One region of the Pseudarthrobacter sp. NIBRBAC000502771 genome, then DNA from elsewhere that is predicted to be linked to it. Evidence: riboswitches for the same ligand, from Rfam matches in the RefSeq annotation. Region 1 holds a riboswitch; each other region holds the start of a gene.
What was found. A riboswitch is a leader RNA that binds a small molecule or an ion and turns the genes downstream of it on or off. The one in region 1 is predicted to bind S-adenosylmethionine.
Positions count from the first base shown of each region.

Region 2: another riboswitch for S-adenosylmethionine. It lies ahead of NIBR502771_RS06865 (DUF1737 domain-containing protein); the one in region 1 lies ahead of NIBR502771_RS18980 (bifunctional o-acetylhomoserine/o-acetylserine sulfhydrylase).
Region 3: another riboswitch for S-adenosylmethionine. It lies ahead of NIBR502771_RS12395 (aminotransferase class V-fold PLP-dependent enzyme); the one in region 1 lies ahead of NIBR502771_RS18980 (bifunctional o-acetylhomoserine/o-acetylserine sulfhydrylase).

Region 1 covers NZ_CP041187.1:4,061,438-4,071,631, reverse strand. Annotated here, with positions in the region: gene NIBR502771_RS18990 (HNH endonuclease signature motif containing protein) at 1-1,502, opposite strand, end outside; gene NIBR502771_RS18985 (VOC family protein) at 1,814-2,452, opposite strand; SAM riboswitch class IV at 2,612-2,727, shown strand; gene NIBR502771_RS18980 (bifunctional o-acetylhomoserine/o-acetylserine sulfhydrylase) at 2,771-4,093, shown strand; SAM riboswitch class IV at 4,196-4,311, shown strand; gene NIBR502771_RS18975 (homoserine O-acetyltransferase) at 4,324-5,439, shown strand; gene NIBR502771_RS18970 (MFS transporter) at 5,621-7,003, shown strand; gene NIBR502771_RS18965 (zinc-binding dehydrogenase) at 7,008-8,144, shown strand; gene NIBR502771_RS18960 (LysR family transcriptional regulator) at 8,204-9,136, opposite strand; gene mmsB (3-hydroxyisobutyrate dehydrogenase) at 9,248-10,165, shown strand.
Region 2 covers NZ_CP041187.1:1,462,377-1,472,570, forward strand. Annotated here, with positions in the region: gene NIBR502771_RS06845 (UDP-N-acetylglucosamine 1-carboxyvinyltransferase) at 1-326, shown strand, start outside; gene NIBR502771_RS06850 (glutamate--cysteine ligase) at 394-1,620, shown strand; gene NIBR502771_RS06855 (O-succinylhomoserine sulfhydrylase) at 1,749-2,957, opposite strand; gene NIBR502771_RS06860 (rhodanese-like domain-containing protein) at 2,958-3,368, opposite strand; gene NIBR502771_RS06865 (DUF1737 domain-containing protein) at 3,365-3,640, opposite strand; SAM riboswitch class IV at 3,654-3,769, opposite strand; gene opgC (OpgC domain-containing protein) at 3,936-6,404, shown strand; gene NIBR502771_RS06875 (hypothetical protein) at 6,521-6,775, opposite strand; gene NIBR502771_RS06880 (TetR/AcrR family transcriptional regulator C-terminal domain-containing protein) at 7,001-7,705, shown strand; gene NIBR502771_RS06885 (pyridoxamine 5'-phosphate oxidase family protein) at 7,745-8,212, opposite strand; gene NIBR502771_RS06890 (aminodeoxychorismate lyase) at 8,273-9,202, opposite strand; gene cls (cardiolipin synthase) at 9,297-10,194, shown strand, end outside.
Region 3 covers NZ_CP041187.1:2,640,096-2,650,289, reverse strand. Annotated here, with positions in the region: gene rsgA (ribosome small subunit-dependent GTPase A) at 1-943, shown strand, start outside; gene hisN (histidinol-phosphatase) at 988-1,800, shown strand; SAM riboswitch class IV at 1,953-2,066, shown strand; gene NIBR502771_RS12395 (aminotransferase class V-fold PLP-dependent enzyme) at 2,103-3,518, shown strand; gene NIBR502771_RS12390 (class I SAM-dependent methyltransferase) at 3,603-4,361, shown strand; gene NIBR502771_RS12385 (metal-dependent transcriptional regulator) at 4,409-5,119, shown strand; gene NIBR502771_RS12380 (hypothetical protein) at 5,167-5,544, shown strand; gene NIBR502771_RS12375 (S1C family serine protease) at 5,589-6,572, opposite strand; gene NIBR502771_RS12370 (pyridoxamine 5'-phosphate oxidase family protein) at 6,735-7,199, shown strand; gene NIBR502771_RS12365 (zinc-dependent alcohol dehydrogenase family protein) at 7,212-8,267, opposite strand; gene NIBR502771_RS12360 (hypothetical protein) at 8,264-9,211, opposite strand; gene NIBR502771_RS12355 (pyridoxamine 5'-phosphate oxidase family protein) at 9,308-9,778, shown strand; gene NIBR502771_RS12350 (zinc-dependent alcohol dehydrogenase family protein) at 9,856-10,194, shown strand, end outside.

The DNA.
Region 1 (10,194 bases):
TGCCCGTCCTCGACTGGCCCGGTGGCCCCCAATTCAACCCCTGCCACAACGGCACCCCGAACAGCGTGCGCCGGCAGGCTCCCCGGTGGCCAGTGGGTTGGTTCTGCATCCTGTTTTTCGGGTTTGTGGTGGCGTCCGGTGGGGGAGGTCCAGCCCGGTGGGTCCTTGCTCGTGGCCGGGCCGGGGGCCCATTGGCTGTGGTGTTTGAGCCGATGGTGCTTACGGCAGAGCTGGGCCAGGTTGCTGACGTTGGTGGTGCCGCCGTGTTCCCACGCGGTGAGGTGGTCGGTTTCGTTGTCGGGGGTCTTGTTGGTGCAGCCGGGGAACGTGCATTGGGCATCGCGCAGCCTGATCCAGCGTTTGATGGCCCCCGTGAGCCGGTAGTTCTTCCTGCCGATCTCCAGGGGCGCCCCGTCCCGCGGGTCGACGAGGACCCGGTAGAAGGAGTCCGCGCCACCGGCGAGGAGTTTGCGGGCCATGGACGCGGGGATCGGGCCGAAGCCGTCCAGCATTGCTGGTTCGTCGGTGAGGCCGAGGAGCGAGAACACGGGCACGGTGACCAGGACGTCGGCCCTCGGCGTGGGGACTTTCCCGATGGCGGTGACTCCTGCGGGTCCCGCGCCACTCTCCCCGCCAAGAGCATTGCCGGCGCCGAGCAGCAGTGATGCGGCGATGTCGGGGCGGAGTTGGGTGAGCGTGCGGGGTTCGTTGGGGCCTTGGAGGCCGCGGGCGGTGGCGGTGGTCCGGTTCCAGATGGCGCACGCGGTATCGCCGGGAAGGTAGAGGGAGATCCAGGCCATGCCGTCCCGGTCCGGGGTGTACTCCATCCGCCGGTTTGCCAAACCTTTTACATGGCGCTTTTGGATTGATTCGGGGTGGTGGCGTTCCCGCCAGCCCCGGATCTTGGCCCGGAACCGGGACGGGACCAGTTCACCGGGCGCGGCACCCCGGGCCGGATCGGGTGCGGCGGGGTCGAAGAAGTGCGCCACCAGCCCGGCAGCCCCGACAGCGTCAAGGCCTTCGGTTTCGTCCGCGACGACGCGGGCGTGCTGCCACGACATGGTTCCGGTGGACAGGGCCTCGAACACCGGCGGTAGGGAACAGACCCGGCGGGACTGCTCCACCAACGCGCCTGCTGCGGCGGAGCCGATGGTGAGGACCCCGGCGATCTCCTCCACCACCGACATCTGCGCGTACGTGCGGTCCTCGATCGAGGCGTCCGGCGGGGTCATCGCCTCCTGGAACCCGACCGCGTCGGCGGCGTCCTGCGCCTTCACTGCTGCGAGCTGCGCCTCCAAACGGGACGTAAGCTCCAGCCTTTCCAGCCGGATCTCATACCGCCGCTGCAGCACATCCACACCGGCACCCACACCCGCACCAAGACCGAAACCAACATCCAAACCGGAAGCCAGGGAAGCGTCCTCCCGCTCCAGCGCATCCAGGGCAGCAATAGAGGCACGAACACCCTCCAACACCACCCCAAGACCACCGCCGATTCCCATACCCACATCATCCAACGAGGGTCTGACAATTACAGATCAAACCGGTGCCGCTGCCTGCGCAGGTGAGCCGGCGCACCGAAGCGGGCCGCCGTCGTCGTACGTTTTCGAAGCGAAGGTTTCCTGTCGCAGCCCAAATGTGTGGTGCGAAAAAGAGCACGCGTGGCGTAGAAAAAGACGCGACCCGGCAGCCACTTAAATGGATTCGGCCGCCATTGGGTGGTGACGCCGTTGTCACCACCCAATGGCGGCCGAAGTTTGCCCGGGCACAACCCGGGGACCTCCCCGGAGTGGTCCGGGACGAATGGGAAGGGTCAGATGGTGACGGCTCCGTTGGCGGTCTCAAAGGTGACCGAGAGGATGCCCGGCGTACCGTGCGGGGCCACCCATTCCACCGCAACGTCCTCGAGCGGCTTCTCCACGGGCTCACCGAGCCACTCGGTGACGCGCGAGGCGGAACCGGCGATGGTCAGGCAGCTCATCTTGAGGTTGCTCTCGTACGCGTGGGACGGGTGGAGGGAGGGGTCGCCCTCCCACTTGAGCATGTACGGCACCTGGGGATCGGCGATGAGGCCCAGGATGCCAATTTGCTTCCAGACCAGCTCGCGGCCGTCCGGGAACTTGCGGTTGCCGTTCACGGCAGCGCGGCCCAGGCGTTCCTCGAAGGGGGCGAGGTCGTCCACTTCGACGCACCAGCCCATCCAGCCGCCACCGGCAGCGGAGCGGGCACGCACTGCCTGCCCGAACGGTGCCTTGTCCGACGCCGGGTGGTCGAGGACCTCGACGACTTCGAGGTACTTGTGGCCCGCCAGGGGGATGATCATATTCCGGGTTCCGAAGCGGGGGTGTACGCCACCCTTCACTGCCTCAACGCCGAGGGCAGTTGCAATACGTTCGGTAGTGGCCGCGAGGCCATCGTGTTCACAGGCGTAAGAGACGTGATCCATGCGCATGCGAACATCTTGGCACTTTGTGATCGGGCTCTCAGCTAAGGGTACCCTTACTGGCATTTTGGGTAGCCGCCGTCCCTGTCCAAATGCCCAGGGCCTGCGCCAAGACCATGTTCGTCACAATGCTGTCCGGGCCGGATTGAAGTTCCTAGACTGGGTCCAGGTCATGAGTGCCAGCGCCAAGCCCCGGCTCGCTGGCCGGCAACCCTCCATCCGCGGTGGGGTGCCCCGGGTGAGGACCAGGCTGTCCGGCAATGGCCGGAGAGCAAGCGCGGCCCGTGGTGCTCCCAGCATGCCGGGCCCATGTCATAGGAGACTGAGATGTCCAACGGATGGTCCTTCGAAACCCGCCAGATCCATGCCGGCCAGGAGCCCGACAGCGCCACCGGAGCCCGCGCCCTTCCCATCTACCAGACCACGTCCTTCGTGTTTCCCAGTGCCGAGAGCGCGGCCAACCGCTTCGCCCTGGCCGAACTTGCACCCATCTACACCCGCATTGGCAATCCCACCCAGGACGCCGTCGAGCAACGGATCGCAAGCCTTGAAGGCGGCCTGGCGGCATTGCTGCTGAGCTCCGGCCAGGCCGCGGAGACGTTCGCTGTGCTGAACATCGCCGAGGCAGGCGACCATATAGTGGCCAGCCCCAGTCTTTACGGCGGAACCTACAACCTGTTCGCCCACACGTTGAAGAAGTTCGGCATCTCGGTGACCTTCGTGGCTGATCCTGACAACCTGGACCAGTGGCGCGACGCCGTGCAGCCCAATACCAAGCTCTTCTTCGGTGAAGTGGTGTCCAACCCGCGCCAGGACGTCCTTGATATTGAGGGCATCTCCGAAGTGGCCCACCAGGCCGGCGTGCCCCTGATCGTGGACAACACCCTTTCCACCCCATACCTGATCCGCCCATTGGAGTGGGGCGCGGACATCGTCATCCACTCGGCCACCAAATACCTGGGCGGCCATGGCTCGGCCATCGCCGGCGTCATCGTCGATTCCGGCAGGTTCGATTTCGGCAAGGACCCGGAAAGGTACCCCGGCTTCAACACCCCGGACCCCACCTATAACGGCCTGGTCTACGCACGCGACCTCGGCGAAGGCGGCGCGCTCGGCGCCAACCTCTCCTACATCCTCAAGGCCCGGGTGCAGTTGCTGCGCGACCTTGGCTCGGCGGTCTCGCCCTTCAACGCGTTCCTGATTTCCCAAGGCCTGGAGACCCTGAGCCTGCGGGTGGAGCGCCACGTTGCGAACGCCACGGAGGTGGCGCGCTGGCTGGAGGCCAGGGACGACGTCGAATCCGTCGCCTACGCGGGGCTGCCGTCCAGCCCCTGGTACGAGCGTGGCCGCAAGTACGGGCCAAAGGGAACGGGCGCCGTGGTCGCCTTCAACCTGGCCGGCGGCGCGGAAGCCGGCAAGCGCTTCGTCGACGCACTGGAGCTGCACTCCCACGTGGCCAACATCGGCGACGTGCGCTCCCTGGTCATCCACCCGGCGTCGACCACGCACAGCCAGCTTTCGCCGGAGCAGCAGGTTGTGGCCGGCGTTCACCCGGGCCTGGTCCGGCTTTCCGTCGGTTTGGAGCACATCGACGACATCCTGGCTGACCTGGAGGCAGGCTTCCGGGCCGCCAAGGCCACCGGCGCCTAGCCCCAACCGCGAGGGCGCAGCACGTGCCGGCCGGCAAGCCGGGAAGTCACAACCAGTCATACTCTTGGCCTGGAGCGGGGGGTGTTTCGTACACTCGAACCAGGTCATGAGTGCCAGTGACAGCCCCGGCTTGCTGGCCGGCAACCCTCCATCCGCGGTGGGGTGCCCCGGGTGAGGACCTGGCCTGCCGGTCAGACGACGGCGGGCAAGCGCGTAGAAGAGGTCTTGCCATGACGGTTACCGTCGCCCGAACCGCCATCCCTGAACACGGAATTGTCCGTTACGCCTCCATCGGGGGACTGGAACTCGAAGCCGGAGGCTACCTCCCGGACGTCACCCTGGCCTACGAAACCTGGGGCACGCTCAACGCGGACGCCAGCAACGCCATCCTGATCGAGCACGCACTGACCGGCAGCACCCACGTGACCCGCGGCGACACCGACGAAGAAGGTTGGTGGGAGCAGCTGGCCGGCCCCGGAGCCCCCGTGGACACGGACCGTTTCTTCGTGGTGTCCATCAACATCGTTGGCGGCTGCTACGGGTCCACCGGGCCGTCGTCGCCCGCGCCTGATGGGAAGCCCTGGGGCTCCAGGTTTCCCCTGGTCACGCTGCGCGACAGTACTGTTGCCGAGGCCCGGCTGGCGGACCAGCTGGGCATCAAGAGCTGGTTCGCCGTCCTGGGCGGCTCCATGGGCGGTGCACGGGCCCTGGAATGGGCTGTGACGTACCCGGACAGGGTGCAGCGCTGCGCCGTGATCTCCGTCGGAGCCGCCAGTACTGCCGAACAGATTGCCTTCGCCCAGGCGCAGACCCTGGCCATCAGGCAGGATCCCAACTTCAACGGCGGGGACTACTACGGCGGCCGGAGTCCTGAAGAGGGACTGGCCCTCGCCCGCAGGATCGCCCACATCACCTACCGGTCCGCCACCGAGCTGGAAGGCCGTTTCGGACGGGAACCCCAGGCGCCGGAATCGCCACTGCGGGGGGAAGTCCTGGCCTCCCGCGGCCGCTACCAGGTGGAAAGCTACCTGGACCACCAGGGCAACAAGCTGGTGAAGCGCTTTGACGCCAACAGCTATATTGCCCTGACCGAAGCGCTGATGAGCCACGACGTCTGCCGGGGACGGGGAACATTGGCCGAAGCCCTGGCGGCATCCACGGCGCGGTTCTTTGTGGCCGCCGTCGACTCCGACCGGCTCTATTTCCCATCGCAGTCCCACGAGCTTGCCCGGGCCCTGCCCGGGGACGTGGATGTCCACCTCATCCGGGCGCCGATCGGGCACGACGGGTTCCTGACCGAAATTGGACAGCTGGGCAGCCAGCTCCGGAGCAGCTTCCTGGCGTAGCCGCCGCCGGGAGGACGGCCGGCAATGTGCATTCCTGCAGATGCCTTCTGCACTATTTGGCGTTGAGGTTGCACCGCGGGCAGACCATACTCAATCGAATCCGGTGTCCGTGGTGTGCATCACACCCCGGGCCCCATCGACTGGTCCCCGTGGCGTCGACGACGACGCCGAAGGAGTTCGCATGAGTACGGAAAGCTCCGCCGCAAGGCGTACAGAGGAACCCGACGTCAAGGCCTCAGGCCTGAAGAAAGTGGTGACGGCGTCCATGGCCGGCACGGTCGTGGAGTGGTATGAATTCTTCCTCTACGCATCGGCCGCCACCCTGGTGTTCGGGAAGGCCTTCTTTCCCAACGCCGGCACCGAACTGGACGGCATCATCGCCGCCTTCCTCACCTATGCCGTCGGTTTTGTCGCACGCCCCATCGGCGGCATTGTGTTTGGCCACTTCGGCGACAAGTTCGGCCGCAAGCAGCTGCTGCAGCTGAGCATCATCCTGGTGGGCGTCTCCACCTTCCTCATGGGCTGCCTGCCCACCTTTGGGCAGATCGGCTACTGGGCGCCTGCGCTTCTGGTCTTCCTCCGGTTCGCCCAGGGCTTCGCCGTGGGCGGGGAGTGGGGCGGCGCCGTCCTCCTCGTCGCAGAGCACAGCCCCAGCAAGTCCCGCGGCTTCTGGGCCAGCTGGCCGCAGTCGGCGGTGCCGCTGGGCAACCTCCTGGCCACGGCCGTATTGTTCGTCCTGTCCTCCACGCTGACCCAGGACGCGTTCCTGGGCTGGGGCTGGCGCGTGGCGTTCTGGCTCTCCGCCGTGATCGTCCTGATCGGCTACTACATCCGCACCAAGGTCAACGACGCCCCCATCTTCCTGGAGGCCCGTAAAGAAGTGGACGCCGGCCACAAGGGCTACGGCGTGGCTGAGGTGTTCCGGCGGTACCCGCGCGGCGTCTTCACTGCCATGGGCCTGCGCTTTGCGGAGAACATCCTGTATTACCTGGTGGTCACGTTCTCCATCACGTACCTAAAGACCGTTGTCCAGGCCGACACCACGCGGATCCTCCTGCTGCTGCTTGTTGCCCATGCCGTCCACTTCTCGGTGGTCCCCATGGTGGGCAAGTTGTCGGACCGCTTCGGCCGCAAGCCCGTCTACATGGCCGGCGCCGTCATGGGTGCCACCTGGGGCTTCTTCGCCTTCCCCATGATGGACACGAAGAACGACTTCGTCATCCTGGCGGCGATCATGATCGGCCTGGTGTTCCACGCCTTCATGTATGCCGGGCAGCCGGCCATCATGGCGGAAATGTTCCCCACCCGCATGCGCTACTCCGGCGTCTCCCTGGGGTACCAGGTGACGTCCATCGTGGCGGGTTCCCTGGCCCCGATCATCGCTGCCTCGCTCCTGGGCACCTACAAGTCCTCCGTCCCGGTAGCGGTGTACCTGCTCATCGCCTGTGCCATCACCGCCGTCGCGGTCTTCTTCCTGAAGGAAACCCGGGGCATCTCGCTGCACGATGTTGACGCCGCCGACGCCAAGGGCACGGCAGACCTGCTCGCTGCCAGCAAGAAGTAGGCCCATGAAGGCCGCCGTACTCTACTCCACCGTTCCCGCCCCGGCCGCCGCAGGGGTAAAGCAAAGCTATGCCGAGTCCCGGCCGCTGCTGGTGCAGGAACTGGACCAGCCGGAGCCGCGCACCGGTGAACTCGGAGTTTCCATCACCTACTCGAGCCTGTGCCATTCGGACCTGTCAGTGGTGGACGGTTCCCGCGTCCGGCCCCTTCCCATGGCCCTGGGACACGAGGCCGTGGGGCGGGTGGTATCCGTAGGAGACGGCGTCTCCGACGTGTCCGTGGGTGACCATGTGGTTTTGGTGTTCGTTCCCAGCTGCGGCCAGTGCCGGGCCTGCCTGGCAGGCAGGCCCGCGCTCTGCCACCGGGCAGCTGAGGTGAACGGATCCGGAGACCTGCTCCACGGTCCGGCGCTGTTGCGGACGCCGGAAGGCGGCCGCATCAACCATCACCTGGGCGTATCCGCCTTCGCTGACTACGCGGTGGTTGCCCGGGAATCAGTGGTGGTGATTGACGACGACGTCCCGGACACCGTCGCTGCGATGTTTGGTTGCGCCGTGCTCACCGGAATGGGCGCGGTGTTCAACACCGCAGGAGTCGGCCCGGGCCAGTCCGTGGCAGTGTTCGGCCTGGGCGCGGTGGGCCTGTCCGCCGTGATGGCAGCCCGCCTCGCCGGGGCCACCAGCGTCATCGCCATCGATCCCAATCAGGGGAAGCACCAACTGGCCCGCGACGCCGGGGCCACCGCGGTGGGGACGCCGGAGGACGCGGGACGGCTGATCGGGGAAGCAGCCGGCGACGGCGTCGACGTTGCCGTCGAGGCGGTGGGCTCGGCCGCTGTGATCGCGTCCTGCCTCGAGCAGGTCACCAGGGGTGGCGCGGTGGTCTCGGTGGGCCTGCCCCACCCGTCCGCCGAATTGACCGTACCTGCCCTGCAGTTCGCCGGCGCCGGCAAGCGGCTGCTGGGCTCCTACATGGGTGACGCCGTTCCCGCACGGGACATCCCCAAGTACCTGGCGTACTGGCGGGAAGGCAAGCTGCCCGTTGAGCTGCTGCACACCGACACCCGGCCACTCAGCGAGATCAACGAGGGCCTTGATGCGCTCGCAGCGGGACAGGTAGTGCGGCGGCTCTTCCAGGCCTGAACCGTCGCGCCTGAACCGTCGGGCCTGACTCCTCAGGCCTGACCCGTCGGACCGGATCTTCAGCCGGCGAGCAGCACAGAGCGCTCCTTCACCTCTTCCTTCAGGGCCGCGATCACGGCCTGTACCCGGACCGAGCGGAGCGATTCCGGCCTGGCAACGGCCCAGATGGGCAACTGGCGCTCAAACTCACCCGGCAGCACATGGACGAAATCTTCGCGGTCTCCCACCATGAAGTTCGGCAGCAGCCCTATGCCGGCGCCCTGGCGCACCGCCTCCACCTGGGCGAACACGCTGGTGGCCTGGAAGCTCGTCCTGGGCGTCGGAAGCTGCGATGACCAGCGGGGCCCAAGCTCCGCCACCTGGAGCGCAGACTCCACGTAGGAGACGAACGCGTGCTGCCCCACGTCGTCGAGCGTTTCCGGCAGGCCCTGCTGCGCGGCGTAGCCGCGGCTGGCGTAGAGGCGCAGGTAGTAGTTGCTCAGGAAGATGGTCTGGGCGGTGCTGACGTCGGCCCGGCCCACCACGATCTCCAGGTCCACCCCTGACCGGTTCTGGCTGACTTTCCGGGTGGCGCTCAGCATTTCAATGTTCAGCTGCGGGTTCTGCTGCTGGAGCCGCACCAGCGACGGGGTGACAAACACGGCTCCCACTCCGTCGGTGGTGGCCACGCGCACCAGGCCGGCCAGGGCACTCTGGTCCTGGCTGATCAGGCCTGACAACGAGCCAAGAGTCCTTTCGATCGCCTCCGCCGCCTCCACTGCGGACGCACCAAGCTGGGTCAACTCCCAGCCGTGCGGGCTGCGTTCCAGGGTCCGGCCGCCCAGCTGTTTGTCCAAGGCCAGGATGCGGCGGGAAATGGTGGTGTGGGTGGTGCCCAGGGTCTCGGCCACGGCGTTGAACCGGCCCAGGCGCGCCACCGTCAGCAGGATGAGCAGGTCGTCGGGGCTTGGCAGCCGTCTGGAGTCCACGCGTAGCCTTCCTCTTATGTGCATCGATGCACAGAGCGTCTGTAATTTTTCCCCTTGATTGCACTCTAGCAAGGTGTGATCGTAGACACAGGCATGCCGGCAGTAACGCCGGAATGGAAGCAAAGGAGCTTACGCATGGCAGTTATCGGATGGATCGGCCTGGGAAACATGGGCGGCCACATGTCAGTGAACCTGGTGAAGGCCGGGCACGACGTGCGCGGGTTCGACCTCAACTCCGCGGCACTGGCAGCCGCCGAGGCAGGTGGCGTCAAGCGCGCAGCCAGCATCGCCGAAGCCGTGCGCGGCGCGGACGCCGTGTTTACCATGCTGCCCAAGGGCGAACACGCCCGGGCCGTCTACCTCGGGGAGGACGGCGTGCTCAAGCACGCGGATACCCGCACGCTGCTCATCGACTCCTCCACCATCGATATCGCCTCCGCGCAGGAACTGCACGACGCCGCTGCTGCCGCCGGCTTCCGCTTCGTGGACGCCCCGGTGTCCGGCGGAATGAGCGGCGCGGAAGCAGGGACCCTGACCTTCATGGTGGGCGGCGAAGAGGGCGCCGTCAAAGACGCCTCGGACTACATCGGGCCCATGTCCGGAAACATCATCCCCACCGGCGGCCCCACCACGGGCCAGGCGGCCAAGATCTGCAACAACCTGATGCTCTTCATCAACCTTGCCTCCACCGCGGAGGGCGCTGTCCTGGCTGACCGGCTGGGCCTGGACAAGCAGGTCTTCTGGAACATCGCCTCGGTCTCCTCGGGAGACTCTTGGGCGCTCCGGACCTGGTACCCGGTCCCCGGCGTGGTGCCCACGGCGGCGTCCAACAACGACTTCGCACCCACCTTCACTACCGAGCTTGCCAACAAGGACATCGGCCTGGCCATCAGCGCCGCCGAGGACACGGGCACGCCCCTGGAAATCGGCAAGCACGTCCAGCAACTGTTCCAGCGGCTCATTGACGCCGGGGACGCAGGCAAGGACTGCTCCATGATCATCAAACTCGTGGACGGCTCGCTCCAGCCAGCCGACCAGGCACCGTCCAACTAAACACGCCGCCCAACTGGCCACACCGCCAG
Region 2 (10,194 bases), 1.9 Mb from region 1:
TTGCAGCTAACGCCCATGGCCAGACCATGATCCACGACTGGGTTTACGAGAACCGGGCCATCTACCTGACGGAGCTGAACCGGCTCGGCGCACAGGTACAGCTGCTGGACCCGCACCGGATCTACGTCAACGGCCCCACGAAGTGGCGCGCCGCCGAGGTGGGCTGCCCGCCGGCACTCCGCCCGGCCGCCTGCCTGCTGCTGGCCATGCTGGCCGCGCGGGGCGTGTCCGAGCTGCGGAACATCTATGTGATCGAGCGGGGCTACGAGGACCTGGCGGAGCGGCTGAACACCATCGGCGCCAAGGTGGAGTACTTCCAGGACTAGGCATTCATCCTTCGTCATGAAGGGAGGCGCCCCTGTGAATGCCCGGCGGGCGCGGCAGAATATTCGTATGCGTACATTCGGCGTCGAGGAAGAACTCCTGATTGTTGATCCGGAGTCCGGGGAGCCGCTTGCCCTGGCCGATGCCCTCCTCGCTGGCCGGCGCGTGGCAGCCGATGATGCGCCGGTGGAGCTGGAAAGCCGCCATGCCGGCAACCAGGCGGATTACGACGACGAGATGGGCTTGAGTGCCGAGCTCAAGCTTGAGCAGATCGAGACACAGACCCGGCCGTGTACCGACTACGGAAGCCTGCTGGAACAGATCCGGGCCGGCCGGGCGCTGGCGGACCAGGCTGCCCAAAAGCACGGGGCCCGGGTTGCGGCGCTCGCCACCTCTCCCGTGGCCTCGCCCAGCCACACCACGCCGGACCCGCGCTATGCCAGGATGCTGGAACGCTTTGGCCTCACCGCCCAGGAGCAGCTGACCTGCGGTTTCCACGTCCACACCTTCATTGAATCGCCGGAGGAAGGCGTGGCGGTCCTGGACCGGATCCGCGACAAGCTGGCGGTGCTCACGGCACTGAGCGCCAACTCGCCATTTTGGAATGGCGTCCCCACCGGTTTCGAAAGCTACCGGACCCAGGCCTGGAACCGCTGGCCCACTGCGGGCCCGGCAGGTATTTACGGGACGTATCCCGCGTACCGCCGCGTGGTGACCCGGCTGCTGGACAGCGGCGTCATGCTCGATGAGGGCATGCTGTATTTCGACGCCCGTCTCTCCCGGAACCATCCGACGGTGGAAGTGCGGGTGGCGGACGTGTGCCTCCGTGCCGGGGACGCAGCCCTCATCGCGGTGCTGGTACGGGCATTGGTGGAATCCGCGGGCCGGGAATGGCGCGAGGACGTGGATCCCGCGCCCGTACCCACAGTCCTGCTGCGGATGGCGTCCTGGCAGGCCAGCAGCGCCGGGCTGAGCGGCGAACTCCTGGACTTCGGCAACTTCAGGCCCGCACCGGCCGCGGACGTGGTCCGTTCCCTGGTGGACTACCTTGCCCCCGTCCTGGCCGAACAGGGGGAGCTGGCCCTGGCCAGGCAGGGGGTGGAGGACATCATTTCCCGCGGAACCGGGGCCGCTGAACAGCGCCGTGCCCGCGACAAGGCCCTGGCGGGGCAGCCGCCTGAGGACATGGGGTTCGGTGCCGTGGTGCGGCAGGCCGTCCACCTGACGATGCGCGACACGCTGGACCTGTCAGACATGGCGGACACGCCCGAGCTGCTGCGCGTGCGGCAGGCCTGACCTGCCGCTTGGGTTGCCGGTCCGCGGCATGCATATTCCTTTTCGACGCGCACACTCCTTTGCGCACGCCACATTCCGTGCGCGCCAGGGAATCCGCGCGTCGAAAACGGGGAGGCGCGTCGAAAAGGCTAGATCTGCTTCAGCGCCTGCTCGAGGTCACGGAGGAGGTCCTCCGGGTCCTCGAGCCCTACCGAGAGCCGCACCACGCCGTCGCTGAGCCCAATGGCGGCCCGCCCCTCCGGGCCCATGGCGCGGTGGGTGGTGGTGGCCGGGTGCGTGATCAGGGACTTGGCATCACCGAGGTTGTTGGAAATATCGATGATCCGCAGCCCGTCCAGGAGGGCGAATGCCGCTTCCTTGCCGGAACGCCCGCCGGTCGGGGCCAGTTCGAAGGTCAGGACCGTTCCGCCGGCACTCATCTGCTTAGCGGCCAGCCCGTACTGCGGGTGCGACTTCAGGAGCGGATACTTCACCCAGCCCACCGCCGGCTGTTCCTCCAGCCATTCAGCCAGCCGCAGCGCGGTGGCGGACGAGTGGTTGACGCGCAGGCCCATGGTTTCCAGGCCCTTGGTCAGGACCCAGGCGTTGAAGGCGGACAGTGCGGGGCCGGTATGGCGCATCAGCTGCTTGACGGGTCCGTCGATGAATTCCTTGGTGCCCAGGATGGCACCGCCCATCACCCTGCCCTGCCCATCGATGTGCTTGGTACCCGAGTAGACGATGACGTCGGCGCCGAGGTCCCCGCAGCGCTGCAGCAGGGGAGTGGCAAAGACGTTGTCAGCCACCACGGTGGCGCCGGCCGCATGCGCCAGCTCACTGACGGCGGCGATGTCGACGATTTCCTGCATGGGGTTGGACGGGGACTCGAAGAAGACGGCGGTGGTGGGCTTGGACAGGGCTTCGCGCCACTGGTCCAGGTCCGGACCGTCCACGAAGACCGTTTCCACACCCCAGCGCGGGAGGATCTCGTTCAGGATCACAAAGCACGAACCGAACAGCGAACGGGCAGCCACCACGCGGTCGCCGGCAGCCAGCAGGGCACCCAGCGCGGTGAACACGGCAGACATGCCCGACGCCGTCGCAAAGCAGGCTTCGGTGCCTTCCAGCAGCCTGAGCCGTTCCTGGAAGGTGGCAACGGACGGGTTGCCGTAGCGGGAGTAGACAAAGCGCTCGTCCTCGCCGGTGAACGCGCGTTCAGCTGCAGCAGCGGATTCGTAGACGAACCCGGAGTTCAGGAAGATGGCCTCGGACGTTTCCTGGAAGTTGGAGCGGTCCAGGCCGCCGCGGACTGCCTGCGTATCGGGGTTCCAGCCGGGGGCGTCTGGGTTGAAGGTCACTTAGTTCTTTCCGAGGTTGGTGGGGAGGCCGCGGTTCTTCCAGCCGTTGACGGTACGTTCGCCGTAGCGGTCCGGCTCGCCTTCGAAGCCCTCCAGCACGTTGTAGGCCTTAAAACCGGCCTGGGTGGCGGCCGTTGCAGCCGCGATGGACCGCTGGCCGGAGCGGCAGAGGAAGAGCAGTTCCGCCTGGGGATCCTCCGGCGCCTGCGCCTGGAGGTCCTTGACGAAGTCGGGATTGGGGATGCCGCCGGGGAAGGTCCACTGGATGAACAGGGGATCGTTGTCCGTGGCCTTGGTGTCCGGGATGCCGATGTGGGCCCATTCGCCCTCGGTGCGGACGTCCACCAGGATGGCGCCCTTCTCCAGCTTGGCCCATGCTTCCTGGGGCGTCAGGTCTCCGGCGTAGCTCATGCGTGGCCCTCGCCGTCGAAATCGCCTTCAAGGCCGGCGTCGAGCTGGTCCACCGCTGTGGCGACGGCGGCATCGGCTGAGGCGATCGCGGCCGGAAGGACGATTGCCTGCGCCACGATGACGCTGGTGCCGTTGAAAGTGGCTGCCGGGCTGCCGTGCAGCACGTAGCCGTCGGCGAGTGCGGCGGAGATCCGCTCGCAGAATTCACGGGTGTCCGCGCCGGTTATCAGGCGGTAGGACAGTCTTTCGTCAAGGGCGGGTGCGTCGGACACGACGGATCTCCTTCTCTCACGCTTGCAGCTCGAATCGGTCGATATGCCGAGTATTCACCTGAGGCACCCCGCCGCGAAAGGGAGGGTTGCCGACCGGCAAGTCAGGGCTTGGCGCCGGTACTCATTACTCCCCAAAAACGTAACACCTGCCGCGCCAAGCCGCATCGCCGACGTCGTCATGTTCCGTCATTGAGCTGCCCGCCATGCGGCACGTAGCCTGCTGCGGACCGATAAGGTTCATACCGGGGGCGCCGCCCCGTATCCAGAGCAATGAGTACCGGGGGTCCTTGTCAGCATGCGGGCACACGTATCGCACCACCGCGCCGCCATCCGGCGTAACCGTCCGCGTTCCGCCGCGTCCTTCCTGGCCGCGGTTCTCATCGCCCTCCTGGCAGTGGTGGCCCCGGCAGCCCCGGCGCAGGCGGCCGGCCCCGCGCCGGACAAGGGCAAACCCTGGCTGGGGGCGGTCCTCGAATGGGGTGAGGATACCGCCGCTGGCTTCAGCGACCGGCTGGGCGCAACCCCGGCGCTCTACGGCCATGACATCACCATGCCCTACCGCGAATCCGAGCGGAATGACATAGGGGGCTTCCTGCAGCAGACCGCAGCGAAGGGCGCCCACGCCATGCTCACGGTCAAGCCGTCCGTGCCGCTGGACCAGCTCGGCGCCGCGGAGGCGGAAGCGTTCGCAGCGCAGGTGCGCGACCTGACCGCGGGATTCAAGGGCCAACTGCTGGTCCGCTTTGCCCCCGACATGAACGCCAGCTGGGTGGCCTGGGGCCAGCAGCCGGCTGCGTACCGGCAGGCTTTCCAAGCGGTGTCGGCAGCCTTCAGGAAGGACGACGGCGGCCGGGCCACCATGGTGTGGGCGCCCTACCTGGGGAAGGACTACCCCTTCGACCGGAACAGGAATGCGCCACAGCCGGGAAGCGACGGGTTTTCCCTCCTGGATACAAATGGGGACGGAACCTGGAACGGGAGCGACAGCGCCTATGCCCCGTATTACCCGGGCGACGACGCGGTGGACTGGGTGGGGTTGGCCGCCTACCATGACGACACTGCCGGCGCGGCCGCCGTCAACTCCCTGCCGCACGCCGGCGAACTCGAAGACATGCTGACGGCCTCCGGCAACGAAAACTTCTACGGCACCTACGCCGAAGGACACAAAAAGCCCTTCCTGCTCCAGACCTCGGCCTTCTACAGCCCTGCATCCGGCGGGGCGCCCGAGGCGGACATCAAAACGCGCTGGTGGGACCAGGTGGTGGCAACTGCCACCTCTCCGCATTTCGCCGGAACGGCCGCCGTGGTGTGGGACGAACGGACCAGCACGCGGGACACCGGCGTAGCAAGCATCAGCTGGCTGCTCACGGGAAGCCCGGACATCGCCAAAACTGCCCTGGACCGGCTGAAGGCATCGCCCATGGTCACCGGGCCTGTCACGGATGTGGCGTCCGCAGGCACGTATGTCCGCGCCAACACACTTACGGGCGCCGCCCCGTGGACCGTTGCTGCCGCCATGGTCATCCTCCTGGTGGCCCTGTGGCAGGTTCCGCGCCGGATCAACGCTGCCACGGCCTGGAGTTACCAGGATCCTTCTGCCAGGGATTCGCGGGTGGACCTGCTGCGCGGAATGGCCATTGTCTTCGTGGTGGTCAACCACCTGGGCATGGCCTCGCTGTTCCAGCTGCTCACCCAGGAGGCGGTGGGCTTCGTATCAGGCGCTGAGTTGTTTGTCCTGTTCTCCGGCCTGGTGGTGGGCATGGTGTACGGCCCCAAAGCGAAGGAGGATTTCGGCCGGGTGGTGGACCTGACGTCCCGCCGTGCCGGGAAGCTCTATGTCACTGCCCTGGCCGTGCTGGTCGGCGTCTTCCTGCTGTCGCTGCTCCCGTTCTTCCACACCGAGGCCCTGACCACGTTCGTGGACCAGGGAACCGGCGGCGCCGGGCACAGCGGCGCGGGCCGGACCTACGACCTGTACGCGGGCATGTCGTCGCTGTTCCAGTTCCCCGTGCCGCCGCAGGTGCTTCCGGCCATCGTGCTGCTGCAGTTCGGGCCCTGGCAGTTCAACGTCATGGGCCTTTACGTGGTACTCCTGCTGGCCAGCCCCCTGATCCTGGCGGCACTCAACCGCGGCAAGGCCATCTGGGTGTTGCTGGCATCCCTGGCCGTGTATGCGGTCGGGGCCGTAACCAGGTTCAGGCTCCTGCCATCGCAGTTCGAGGATTCGTTCCCCCTGCTGGTATGGCAGGTACTCTTTGTCCTCGGCCTGGTTGTCGGCTACCACCGCCGCAGCATAGTCGCCTGGCTGTCGGCGCACACCTGGGTGGTGGCAGCCTGCACCGCAGCGGCGTTCGCGCTGGCCTTCCTGTCCTGGGGCAACCCGTACCTGGCCAACAACTATGACGTCCGGCTGGCGCTCATGCCGGACGCCGCCTACCGGGCCATGTATGACGCGCTGTTCGGCCGGACCTACGTGGCGCCCGGCCGCCTGCTCAACGTCCTGGTCTTGGTGGTGGCCGCCTACGCCTTCCTTAGCGCCTACTGGAAACCCGTGCAGCGGGCCCTGGGCTGGTTCCTGATCCCGCTGGGCCGCGCCACGCTCTACGTATTCATCATGCACGTGGTGCTGATCGCCGTCGTGGCCAACATCCCGGCGCTGCAGCAGCAGAGCATCTTCCTCAACACCGTCGCCTACGCCGTGGTGCTGGGCCTTCTGTGGGTGATGGTCCGGACCAGGTTCCTCTTCCGGATTATTCCCACCTAGGCGGCAGCGGGGACGTCCCGGGGCATGAAAAATGCTGTGGCACATTCGTCAAGTGCCACAGCATCTGGTGGTGGGGCACCGGTTACCCGGCGCCCCGTCCGACGACCCGTTGGGGCTTAGACCAGCCGCGGGTAACTGGTCATGATGTAGTCCGCCGCGGCAGGCCCCTTCATGCGCAGTCCGTTCCGGCGGGCGGAGACCCGGTGTTTCATGGCAGCCCAGAAGCTGGACTCGGTGCCGGCCGGCTGCTCGTTGACAAAGCACCAGCTGGTGTACAGGCCAAAGAGGCGGTCACGGTCGAGGCTTGATTCGGAGGCCTGGTCGGCGTAGGTGGCTTCGTGGAGGAAAAGATCAAACTGCGAATTGGCCATGACGGCGTCCCTTCGCTCGGTGCGCGGTGCCGCCGTTCGGCTACAGCAGCAAAACCCTCGATGCCCTGCACGGGGGCGGTGGGTCTGTAGGTTCGATCCCATCAGGAGAACTTGGGAATATCAGCGATCTTGAGGCATGTCTACGCTGTAGACTTTACTCGTAGACTACAACTGAGGCAACCGTATTGAATAAATCAGCCGGTTGCCCCCAGTAAGGATCAAATAATGACTTCAGCCAATACTTCGGGAACGGCGGCCACCAAGCCGAGGCTGAGCAGGGACCTGGTACTGGCCAAAGCGCTGGAGCTGGTGGACGCCGAGGGCCTGGACGCGCTGACCATGCGCCGCCTTGGGCAGGAGCTTGGCCGGGACCCGATGAGCCTTTACCGCTATGCCCAGAACCGTGCAGCTTTGTTGGATGGAGTTACGGAGTTGGTGCTCAACCAGCTCCGCATCCATCCGGAGGACCCCGACTGGAAGGCCCAGCTGCGCGGGATTGCCCATGGCCTGCGAACGCTTGCCCTCCAGCACCCCAATGTTGTGCCGCTGCTGGTCACCCGGCCCCTGTCCACGCCCCTCGGCCTTAGGCCGCTGGGCACGCTGCGTCCCTTGGAACAGATCCTGTCCCTTCTCGGCGCTGCAGGATTCGGTGCGGCCGATGCACTCCACGTCTACCGCGCCTACTACGGCTTCCTCTACGGACACATCCTGAACGAACTGCAGGAGTACGTGGTGGACCCTGAAGAGAACGAGGTGCTGCTGCGGCTGGGGCTCCACCGGCTGCCCGCGAAGGAGTTCCCCAAGCTCCGTGCACTGGCTCCGGCCCTGTCTGAGTACGACGGCGAGGCGGAGCTTGACCAGGGACTTGGCATCCTGCTGTCCGGGCTGGAAGCCCAGCTGTCGCGCCAGGCGGCCGGCCCCGCCGCCTGACGCTCCGGGCCTTGTGGAGGCGGTATTACCGGGCGTGGCCTATTCGAAGGACGCCCGACGACGGTCCTGCAGGCGGGTGTTCCAGATGTCCGGCTTGTTGACGCGGAACCGGCGCCCCGTCAGGGCTTTGGCGTTAAGCCGGACGTAGTTGGCCTTTTCGCCCGGCTGCCAAGGTTCCAGGCCCAGCCCGTCCACGGCATCTTTCACGCCCTGGTCCTCGATGATCTCCGTTTCGCCGCGCACCACCACGCTCCACGCCTGTTCCGAGGCAGGGTCGTAGCCGTCGATTTCCAGGGCCGCCGGACGTTCCATCCGGGCGCCCCACAGCTTTGAACCGGGCGCGGTGCGGAAGACGATGCTGCGCAGGTGGACAGCGTAGTTCACGGGGAAGATCTCGGGATGTTCGTCTACCACAATGGCCAACCTGCCCACCGTGTCGTTGTCGAGGAGTTCCCAGCAGTCGTCGAAGGACAGGTTTTCAATCTTCGGCAGGTTTCGCGAGTCCATGGTCCACACCTTACGGGTGTTGCGGGAGCGGGAAAAGGGATTGCGCCGCTTGTTGCGCCGCTACTGGATGCCGGCGAAAAGCTCACCCAACTCCGCGGTCAGTTCCTTCTGGAGGGCCGGGGTGCCGATCTCCTTGCCATCGATCCTGTTCACGGGGGCAAGCAGGCGGACGCTCGAAATCAGCCAGACCGCGTCAGCGTCCATGAGGTCCCGGGGTTCCAGCGGACCGTAGCCCAGTTCCCAGCCGGCGGCCTTGGCGGCGGCGAAAAGGGCGCCCTGGGAGGTCCCGGCCAGGATGCCGCTGTCCAGCTGCGGGGTGATGAGGCGCTTCACCGTGGTGCCGTCGTCGGACTTTTCCACATGGGCGAGCAGCACCGTTGAGGTGGGGCCTTCCAGCACACGGCCATCGGAGGAGAAGAAGATGACGTCGTCGGCGCCCTGTTTGTGGGCGTGGCGCAGGGCCGCCATGTTGACGGCGTAGGAAAGCGTTTTGGCGCCGAGGAGCAGCCAGGGCGCCCGGTCGGCCACGTCGCTGTCATAGCCACGGTCAAGGAGGATGACGTCGATGCCCGTTTCACGCTGCCGGCGCCCGGCTGCCCCGGCCGGGGTGGCCTGCACCCAGGCTGTGGGGGTGGGCGCGCCTTCCACGCCCCGGGTGACCACCAGTTTGACCACCAGCTCATCAGCAGCCGGGTCTGCGGGCGGGTTCTCCAGCCGGTGCCGGGCCACCGCCGCCGCAATGACGCGCCGCCAGGCCTGCTGGTCCGGGATTTCCAGGTCCAACGCCGCCGCGGAGCCGGCAAGACGGTCAAGGTGGGCCTGCATCTTCCGTACTGTTCCGCCCACGGCCAGCATGGTTTCGAAGACGCCGTCGCCCCGCGTGACCCCCAGGTCGGTGACCAGGAGTTGCGGCTTGGAGGCATCGGCCACCCGGCCATCAGGGTAAGCGGGATCGAGGAAGGCAAGAACCACGGGGGCTGGAGAGGTCATGGCACCAGCTTAGTGCGGTACCGCGGATAAGCTGGGCAGAGTGCACCGGCCGGAAGCCGTCCTCCGGGGCCCGATCTCCCCGGGGGTTTAAGACGTGTTGTGGCCTTTTTCACTTGCCGGCACCGCTCCGACGTGGGTGGTGGTGCTCCTGGGTTTCGCCGACCTGGTGATCAGGGTGCTGGCGCTGGGTATCATCCCCGGCAACCGGCGCCCCACCACCGCCATGGCCTGGCTGCTGGGCATCTTCTTCATTCCATTCCTGGGCATCGTCCTGTTCCTGCTCTTTGGCAACTTCCGGTTGTCCAGCCGCAGGCGGGCACAGCAGCAACTGGTAAATGAACGCGTGCAGGCAGGCATCTCCGCGCTCTCGGACGCGGAAAGCGACTACCCCGGCCCGGAATGGGTGAAGTCCGCGGCTGAACTCAACCGCACCCTCGGTTCCCTGCCCATGGTGGACGGCAACTCCGTGGACCTCATCCCCGGCTACCCCGACTCCATCCTGGAAATGACCCAGGCGGTGCGGAAGGCGAAGAAGTTCGTCAACGCCGAGTTCTACATCATGAGTTCGGACCATGTCACCAATGACCTGCTGACCGCCATGGAGGAGGCTGCGGAGCGGGGCGTGGAGGTGCGGCTCCTGTTCGACCACATCGGAACCCTCCGCATCAAGGGGTACCGGAAGCTGCTCAAGCGCCTCCGCGCAGGCAAGATCCAGTGGAAGCGGATGCTGCCGCTGCTGCCCATCCACGGACAGTGGCGTCGCCCTGACCTGCGGAACCACCGCAAGATCATGGTCATCGACGGCGAGATCGCCTTCACGGGTTCGCAGAACCTGATCGAGCCCTCCTACAACAACCCGCGGCACCGCAAGGCAGGCCGCGAATGGGTGGAACTGATGGCACGCCTGCGCGGACCCATCGTGACCACCCTGAACGTCGTCTTCGCCACCGACTGGCTGAGCGAGACCGACGAGTCGCTGGAACACCAGCTGC
Region 3 (10,194 bases), 1.4 Mb from region 1:
CGAGCGCATCGTCATCGCAGCGCGTGCCCGTGAACTCCGCCGGTCACCTGTCGTTGCGGGAGACTTCGTCTCGCTCGTGGGGGACGTGTCAGGCGCGCCGGACACGCTGGCCCGCCTGGTGAAAATCCAGGACCGCCACACCCTCCTGCGCCGGAGCGCCGACGATACCGACCCCGTGGAGCGGGCCGTGGTGGCCAACGCGGACCAGCTGGTCATCGTCGTGGCGGCTGCCAACCCGGAACCCCGCACCGGGTTCATCGACCGCGCCCTGGTGGCTGCCTACGACGCCGGGATCGAGCCGATCCTGCTGGTCACCAAGGCCGACGTCAAGGACCCCGCCGAGCTCCTCTCCAATTACACGCACCTGGACTTCCCGGTGATCATCAGCAAGACCGCCGACGCGCAGGCTTCCGGGATCGACGCACGCTCTGACGACGGCCTCTCCGCCCGGCTGGACAGCACTGCGGTTGCGGCCCTCCGCGCCCACCTCGACGGCAGGGTCACCGTGATGCTGGGGCACTCCGGCGTGGGCAAGTCAACCATGGTGAACGCGCTGACCGGTGCCGAGCGGGCCACCGGCGGCGTCAACGCCGTAACCGGACGTGGCCGCCACACGTCGTCGTCGGCCCTGGCCCTGCGCCTGGCTGACGCGCCGGCCGGAAGCTGGATCATTGACACCCCCGGTATCCGTTCCTTCGGACTGGCCCATGTGGACCCGGACCGGATCCTGCGCTCCTTCCCGGACCTCTCTCCCGGCATCGAAAACTGTGAACGCGGGTGCAAGCACACGGCAAACGCGGTGAACTGCGGCCTCGACGACTGGGTGGCAGGCGGGCACGCAGGTCCCACCGGCCCGGCACGCCTGGCGTCGCTCCGGCGGCTGCTCGGCACGGATCCGCGCATGGAAGCACAGGAAACCAAAGAGCTCGGCAGCGTCAACTGACGCGTTCTCCCGGCAGAAGCGTCCGCAGACGGTAGTTTGTAACCATGATCCAACCCGCTTCGAGCTACAACGATGACCTGCGCCTGGCCCATGTCCTGGCCGACTCCGTGGATGACCAGACCATGAGCCGCTTCAAGGCCCTGGACCTCCACGTTGAGACCAAGCCGGACCTGACGCCCGTCACCGACGCCGACAAGGCAGCCGAGGAAGCCATCCGCGGCCAGCTCTCCCGCTCCCGGCCCCGCGATGCCGTCCTGGGCGAGGAGTTCGGCAGCACCGGGCACGGTTCACGGCGCTGGATCATCGATCCCATTGACGGGACAAAGAACTTTGTCAGGGGCGTCCCGGTCTGGGCCACCCTGATCGCCCTGGTGGACGAAGGCGAACCCGTGGTGGGCGTGGTCAGCGCCCCGGCCCTCGGCAAGCGCTGGTGGGCGGCAAAGGGCATGGGCGCCTACATGGGCAGGTCCCTGGCGGCTGCCACCCGGCTGCGCGTCTCCAACGTGTCCAGCCTCTCCGACGCCTCCCTCTCCTACTCCAGCCTGAGCGGCTGGAAGGAACGCGGCAACCTCGACGATTTCCTCGGGCTGACCGAGGACGTCTGGCGGACCCGGGCATACGGCGATTTCTGGTCGTACTGCATGGTGGCAGAGGGCTCCGTGGACATCGCCTGCGAACCGGAACTCAACCTCTACGACATGGCTGCGCTGGTGCCGATCGTGGTCGAGGCCGGGGGCCGGTTCACCTCCCTCGAGGGCGAGGACGGACCGTTCGGCGGGAACGCGCTGGCCACCAACTCGATCCTGCACTCCGAGGTCCTGCACCGCCTCAACCCTTACCTGGACGATCTGCTGTAACTGCCGCGGTTTGCCCGCTTAGGCGAATATTGCGACGCCGGACACCTCCAGAAGGAGGTGTCCGGCGTCGTTTATTCGATATTGCGTAATAAAGCCCTTAACAATTGGCCCGGCTTCCAGCCTGGCCGCCCCATGTCCTACGCTTTTATGCAGGTCACGAGTGCCAGCGCAAAACCCCGGTTTGCTGGCCGGCAACCCTCCATTCGCGGCGGGGTGCCCCGGGTGACGACCAGGCCGGTCCGGAGTGGATGCGGCAAGCGCGGATTCCGTACGCCGGAGTCCTGTACACAAGTGAGGTCTCTGTGACAACTGCCACCGTCTCCCCCAAACCCGTCACCGAATCCGCCGTTGCTGCCGAACGCCGTGCCGCCGCCGGCCGCCCGCTCGCTGCAGTCACCGGGGCCGAAATCCAAGCACCACTGATAACCGGCGGCCACGTGCGGTACGCCAACCTTGATTACGGGGCATCGGCCCCTGCACTCTCCGTGGTGTCCGCCTACCTCAACGAGATCCTGCCCTACTACGCCAGCGTCCACCGCGGGGCCGGGTACGCCTCCCAGATCAGCACCTCCGTGTACGAGAACGCACGCAGCATCGTCCGGGACTTCGTGGGCGGCCGGCCGGACGATTCGGTCATCTTCACCCGGAACACCACCGATTCGCTGAACCTCCTGGCGGGCTGCCTGCCCCGGACGGACGGACGGACCGCCGGGGACGTCCTCTACCTGGACATCGAGCACCACGCCAACCTCCTGCCGTGGCAGGGCGTCCCGCACCGCAGCATCGTTGCCGCGGACACCATCGCCGGCACCCTTGAGGCCGTCCGCGCCGAACTCGAACAGGGCGGCGTCAGCCTCCTGGCCGTCACCGGCGCCTCCAACGTCACCGGCGAGATCCTCCCCATCCGGGCCCTGGCCGCGCTGGCCCACCAGCACGGCGCCCGGATCGTGGTGGACGCGGCCCAGCTCGCGCCGCACCGCCGGGTGGACATCAGCGCGGACGACGTCGACTACCTCGCCTTTTCCGGCCACAAGCTGTACGCGCCGTTCGGCGCGGGTGTCCTGGTAGGCCGGCCTGACTGGCTGGATTCCGGCGTCCCGCACCTCGCCGGCGGCGGGGCCGTCAAGGAAGCACGGCTCGACGGCGTCAGCTGGGCCACCGGCCCGGCCCGCCACGAAGGAGGCTCACCGAACGTCCTCGGCGCCGCCACCCTGGCACGCGCCACGCAGGTCATCGCCGAACTCGACCAGGACAGGTGGCATGCGCACGAGTCCGCGATCCGGTCCTTCCTGGTGGAGGGCCTCCAGGAAATCGACGGCGTCACCGTCCACCAGATCTTCAAGGACACCAATCCGGAAACGGACACCATCGGCGTGGTCAACTTCTCCGTCGAGGGCTACGACGCAGGGCTGGTGGCCGCCTACCTTTCCGCAGAGCACGGGGTGGGCCTGCGTGACGGACGTTTCTGCGCCCATCCCCTGCTGAAGCGCCTGGGCCTGCCGTCCGGCTCCCTCCGGGCGAGTTTCGGCGTGGGCTCGCGGCTGGAGGATGCTGAACGCCTCCTTGCCGGTATCCGGGCTTTGCGCAGCAACGGACTCGGGTGGGACTACGTGGTGGACGCGGGCCGCTGGGTGCCCGCCAACGACTTCCGCACCTACCCGCACTGGGCACCCAATACCCCCGGGACGGCCGGCGCGGCCCCCTGCCTCGACGACTAGCGGGGTAACGGCGGCTGCCTGCAGGCACCGGCCATGCGGTAAATTCGAAGGACATCCGCAGGCAGCACCGGAAGGAGGCCACGCGTGGTTCGGGGTGGCCCCAGGCTTGATCACGGCCGGCGCACGGAGCTCGGGCAGAGCTTCCAGGACGGCGGCCGCCACTACCAGCGCGTCCGCCCCGGCTATCCGGCGGAATCCGCACGGTGGCTGGTGCCTGCCGGGGCCCGTGACGCCCTGGACGTCGGGGCGGGTACCGGTAAATTCACCGCCTTGCTGCTGGCCATGGGACTGGATGTCACAGCCGTCGATCCTTCTGCGGACATGCTCGCCCAGCTGAAGGCCCACTGCCCGGCCGCCACGGCTGCGGCGGGGACGGCCGAGGCCACAGGCCTTCGGGACGCGGCCTTCGACGTGGTCACCGTTGCCCAGGCGTGGCACTGGTGCGATCCCCTCGCTGCGAGCACCGAACTGGCCCGCGTCCTGCGCCCGCACGGAACCCTGGGCCTGGTCTGGAACCAGCTGGACACCTCTGTCCCCTGGGTGCACCGGCTCTCCCGGATCATGCACGCCGGCGACGTCTACCGGCCCGGCCACAAGCCCGTCGTCGGGCCCGAATTCCACGGGCTTGAGGGGCATGTGACGCACTGGCAGGACCGGGTGACCACCAGTGACCTGATGGAGCTCACCAAATCGCGCAGCTACTACCTGCGGGCCGGTGAGGCGACGCGGGCGAAGGTCCTTGCCAACCTGGACTGGTACCTGCACGAACACCTGGCCCATGCTCCGGGGCAGGAACTCGACCTCCCCTACCTGACGCTGGCCTGGCGCGCCGCTAAGGCCTGACCCGGGGCCGCCCCTGCCGGACCGGCCAAACCGGTAGGCTTGGACCTGTGAAGACCAGCGCGCCCTCCTCCTCGATCGAGGACTACGTCAAGGTCATCTATTCATTCACTGAATGGCAGGACAAGCCCATCACGTCCTCCCAGCTGGCACAGCGGCTGGGCGTGGCGAATTCCTCTGTGTCGGAGATGGTCCGCAAGCTGAAGGACCAGGGGCTGGTGGACCACAAGCCCTACAGCGCAGTCACCCTGACCGATTCCGGCCTGCGCCTGGCCCTGTCAATGGTCCGGCGCCACCGGCTCATCGAGACCTACCTCGTCCAGCGTCTTGGCTACAGCTGGGACGAGGTCCACGATGAAGCCGAACAGCTGGAGCACGCGGTCTCGGATACGTTCATCGAACGCGTCGCCGCCAAACTCGGAAACCCGGAACGGGACCCGCACGGCGATCCCATTCCCACCGCGGACGGCCAGGTGCTGATGCCCAGCGCCCATCTCCTCGCCGGGCTGGACCAGGGGCACAGCGGAAAAATCACCCGTATCAGCGATGACAATCCTGAGCTCCTGCGGTATCTCGCCGCGCAGGACATCGATCTCGACGCCGAGGTTGAGGTGCTGGGTCGGCGCCCGTTCGGTGGTGCACTGATGGTGCGCATCGCCGGCCCCGGCGGCACCCGCGACTTCGACCTTGCGGATGAGATCGCCTCGGCGTTGTGGGTCTCCACCGAAACGCCCCACCCCGGCTGCATCCTGGGAAGCTGAATCACCGGGGCACGCCGATTTGGCCGCCTCCCGTATCGTGGAACGTGATGATCAGCAGACGCGACGCAGCAATAACCCTGGATGTTCCCCTTGAGATGGCGCAGCGCCATGGCCTGCCGAAGTGGATGTCTGAGGCCGAGCTCCGCAGCATCCTGGACAATCCCCCGCCCTGGCTGGTGCAGTCACGGGCCAACCGCACCGGCAAACGGCCCGTCTGGGTGCACCTTGAGTGCGCCGTGTGCGGGTACGAGGAGGCTGCCCGGCCCAAGAAGTGGTGGCCGGACTTCACCTACGTGGTGTGCGGGCACCACGCGCCGTCCGAGGTTCCCGCCGTGCGTCCCGGGTGCGTGCGCAGCGAGTACGACGGCGTAGGGACGCGTTTCGTAGGCATCGCTGACGTGGAAGCCCCCCAGGCCAGCCCCTAGCCTTTCGTACGTGCCTGCCCATGGTGCCGGCCCGCCGTCGGCCGTTATCCAGCTCCGTTGGCCGTCATTTCCTCCGGAACCGCCGTCAGGTGGCGTTCTGCGCCATCGCGCAGCACGGCAAGGTTGAGCGGCTGGCCGATGGCATCGGCGAACAGCAGGCGCTGCAGGCTTTCGGCGTTGCTGACCGGGCGGCCCCCGGCCGTGACGATGACGTCCCCTGCCGACAGGCCTGCCTTGTCTGCAGGCGACCCGGGCAGTACCTCTACGACGCGGAGCCCTTCACGCAGCCCGGTGCGGATCACGGCGCTGGATCCGAGCTGCATCGGGGTACTCACCAGGCCCAGGTACGCGCGGCGCACCCTTCCGTCTGACAACAGCGCGGAGATGATCCTGCGGGTGGTCGCGTTGATCGGAATTGCCAGTCCCAGGCCGGCTCCGGCCACTGCGGTGTTGATGCCCACGATCCTGGCGTGAGTATCCGCCAAGGCACCGCCGGAGTTGCCGGGGTTCAGTGCCGCATCGGTCTGGATGACGTCCTCGATGACCCGCCGGTTACCGCCCGACCAGACTGGAATGGCCCTGCCCAGCCCGCTGACCACCCCCGCGGTCACCGAACCGGCCAAGCCCAGCGGGTTGCCCACGGCCACCACCAGCTGCCCGACCCGGAGGGATTCCGCCGCGCCGAACACGGCGGGCCGGATTCGCGGCCGCGAACCGTGCACCACCGCAAGGTCGGACAAGGGGTCCGCGCCAACGAGTTCCAGCTCCATCCTGCTGCCGTCGCCGAAGACCGCGAAGCCGTGCCGGGTGCCGGCCACCACGTGGGAATTGGTGAGCAGGTAGCCGTCCTCGGTGAAGAGGACGGCCGAACCTGCTCCCACCCGGGCCCGGCCATTGCGGCGCTGCGCCGTCATCTCGATTGCTGCCACGTGGGGCGTCACGGCAGCTGCCACCCGCATCACTGTCTGCGAGTACGAGTCCAGGACATCGTCATTGTCCGCTGTTGTTGGTACCTGCGCCTGGTCCATGGCGCACCTCCGGCTTTGAGTGCCGCTTCCGGCTGTTCCGTGCCCTCTGGGGCCCTTACGGGAATCAACGGTGGACGGCCTGGATCCAGTCCCGTCGCGGCTACGCCTAGGGTGAACGCCCCAGCAGTGCACACCCGCGCTCCAGGCCCTAGGATCGGTACCATGGCTGATTCCGCTGGTGGGTCTCGAACAGAAGTGCTGAATCCCGATGAATGCTGGCGGTACCTTCGGTCCTCATACATCGGCCGGCTGGCAGTCATCAATGGTGACGTTCCCGAGATTTTTCCGGTCAACTTTTCCGTTGCCGGGGAATCGCTGGTGTTCCGTACCGCGCCCGGCACCAAGCTGCGCGCCCTGCTCAGCGGCGCAGTCGCGGCACTCGAGGTGGATGGACTGAACCCTTACGCCACGGAAGTCTGGAGCGTGGTGGCTAAGGGCAAGCCGGAAGAATTCGATGGGACCCGGATGACGCTCCCCGACTCCGATGCCGACCGCGAGCCGTGGGAGCCCGGGATCAAGGACCACCTGGTAGCTTTGATCCCCACGGAGCTCACCGGACGGCGGTTCGCCGTCAGGTCCCGGACACGGTGGTGGCCGCCGGTGGACTTCTCCGCAGACTGGCTGTAGCGGTGTCCGGATTCACGCCGTGATGATCACTTTGAGGGCCTTGGTTTCGGCAGCCCGGGAAAAGGTGTCGTAGGCGTCAAGGAACTGATCGAAACCAAAATGGTGCGTGGCGAATTTCTCCGCCCTGATCTTTCTCTGGGCCACCAGCTTGAGCAGCATGGGCGTCGTGTTGGTATTCACCAGCCCCATGCTGATGCTGATGTTTTGGATCCACAGGTTTTCCAGGTGCAGCTCCACGGGTTTTCCATGCACCCCGACGTTCGCCACCGAACCACCGGGCCGTACGATGTCGGTGCACATGCCAAATGTTGCCGGCACGCCAACAGCTTCAATGGCCACATCGACTCCCTGTCCCCCTGTCAGGGCCAGGACCTGTTCCTTCCAGTCACGGCTGCCTGACAGGACCGTGTCCGTGGCGCCAAACTCCTTTGCCTTCTCCAGGCGGTTGGCGTCCAGGTCGATGGCCACCACCGTAGCGGCGCCGTACAGCCCTGCTGTGGTGATCGCCGCCAGTCCCACCGGCCCGGCACCGACCACGGCCACGGTGTCGCCGGGCTTTACCCGGCCGTACTGGACGCCGATTTCGAATCCCGTGGGGAGGATATCGGAGAGCATGACGGCCTGTTCGTCGCTGACGCCGGCAGGCAGCAGGTGCAGGGAATTTTCGGCATAGGGCACCCGGACGTACTCCGCCTGGGTACCGTCAATGAGGTGCCCGAAGATCCATCCCGTGCCTTCCTGGCCCTCGCCGCCCAGGCAGTGCGAGTAGAGTCCGGCCTTGCAGTTGGCACAGTGGCCGCAGGATTTGATGCACGAGATGATGACACGGTCGTTCACGTTCAGCCCAGTCACGGAAGGCCCGGTTTCCACGATGGTTCCCACCCCCTCGTGGCCCAGGATCCGGCCTTTTTCGACGGCGGGCACGTCACCTTTGAGGATGTGCAGGTCCGTACCGCAGATGGTGGTGGTATCGATTTTGACAATGACGTCGCCGGGTTGCTGGATCCGGGGGTCCGGAACATCCGTCCATGACTTGTTGCCGGGTCCGCCGTAGACGAGGGCTTTCATGCGTTTCTCTTTACTGTGGGGGACGGCTTTTCGAGGGTTTGCCGGCCGGGGCGCTCGGATTGCTGAGGGATGGGTTGGGAGCCGGCGGCAGCTGCTGCCAGTGGATTCACGGCCTTCAGTTTGGCCAGATGCAGGCTGCCAAGCACCAGGAAGAGCCCCGAGAGCCCAAGTGCGGGAAGGAAGGCGGCCAGGCTTGGTTCTGCACCGAAGAGGGGTTTGACCAGTTCACCCACCGCCAGGGAGAAGATGAGGGTGAAGCCGAGGACGTACAGGGCCGGGAGAAGCAGCAGACCCGTACGGTGGTTCCGGTACGTGAGGAAGGCAAGGATCAGGAATCCGGGCATGATGAAACAAAGGTCCAGGATGAAGATCGAGTAAAGGGAATCGATTTGTTCGCCACTCCGCATGAGGGGCAGGAGCATGCCGATCCACAGGGGGTAGAAGATGAGCGGCTGAAGGATGGCGCCGGCTGCTGAAGCAATCCTGGGTGCACGAGAAAGGGAGACGGATGGCGCGTCGCGGGCCATAGTGGCCCCGGCGGTGACCAAGGCCCAGAATGACAGGGCGAAGACTGCCATGTAGAACAGGTACAGGCCGTTGTAGGTCCGCTCAATGACATAGATCCCGTAGGCGTAGAAGAGGTAGCCCAGGAGTCCCAGGGCCACGATCTGGAATTTGGCCCTCTGGGGCCTTGCCGCATACGACAGGTACAGCAATCCGAGCCCGGCCGCCACTGACAGCAGGTCCTGGGAGTAGGCGCCGGGGACCAGGCCGGGGGCCACCACGCGGTTGTAGATTCCAGGGCGCCAGACCCCGGTTGCCGCAGCAGCCAGCGCCAGCAGTCCGGCGACGGCCCACAGCACGCGGTTGAGGAACAAGTGCGTCAGCATGGCCACCTCCCGCAGGAAGATCAGGGTTTCCCGGGTGTTCCCACAGCGTCCCATTGGGCCGCCCCGGGCCCCAAGGGCCATTGGTCCTGCCCTTGACGCCGGGCCTTTGTGCCCTTTCCCGATGCCGAAGAGTTGCCTACGCTGTGCCCTATGACTGACAAATCAAACGTACCCGTGCCGGAAATCCTCGACCCTGAAGAGTGCTGGGACCTCCTGGGCCAAACCGGGGTGGGACGGCTCGCCGTCATCGCCGATGGCCACCCCGACGTGTTTCCCGTCAACTTCAAGGTTGATGGTGACACGCTGGTTTTCCGCACCGGGTCAGGAACCAAGCAGCAGGCCATCCAGTCGGATGCCACGGTGGCCCTGGAAGCAGACGCCGTCAGTTCGCAGTTCGGGCTTGCGTGGAGCGTCGTCGTTAAGGGCAAGGCTGCCGAGACAACACCCACTGGACCCGACCTGGATGACATCCGGCGCGCCTTGTTCCCCTGGCAGGGCGTGGGCCAGGAGTACTTCATCCGGATTACACCGGAGTCGGTGACGGGCAGGCGCTTCACGATGAACGCCCCGCTGCTGTGGCAGGCCCCGCTGGACGAGGCAACCCGCGCCGGTCTCGAGTAGGCGGCCCGGACCGGCAGGTGCGCAGGTTCCAGGCAGGAGATCCAGTGCGTGCATGGTGGGTAGGCGAGCCCGGTCCCATGTCCACCCGCCCGCTGGTCCAGGGGATCCGTGCAGTTCCCAGGCCTGCGGCCGACGAGATACTGGTGGACGTGACCGTCTGCGGTGTGTGCCGGACCGACCTCCATCTCGCCGAAGGTGACCTCTCCCCGCGGCGCCCCCACGTGGTGCCGGGGCATGAAGCTGTCGGAGTCGTGGTCGAAACCGGAGCGGATTGTTCCCGTTTCGCGGCAGGCGACAGGGTTGGCGTGGCTTGGCTGGGTGGCGTATGTGGCAGCTGTGCTTACTGCCGCCGCGGCGACGAGAATCTGTGCAGGTCACCGGTGTTCACGGGCTGGGACAGGGACGGGGGCTATGCC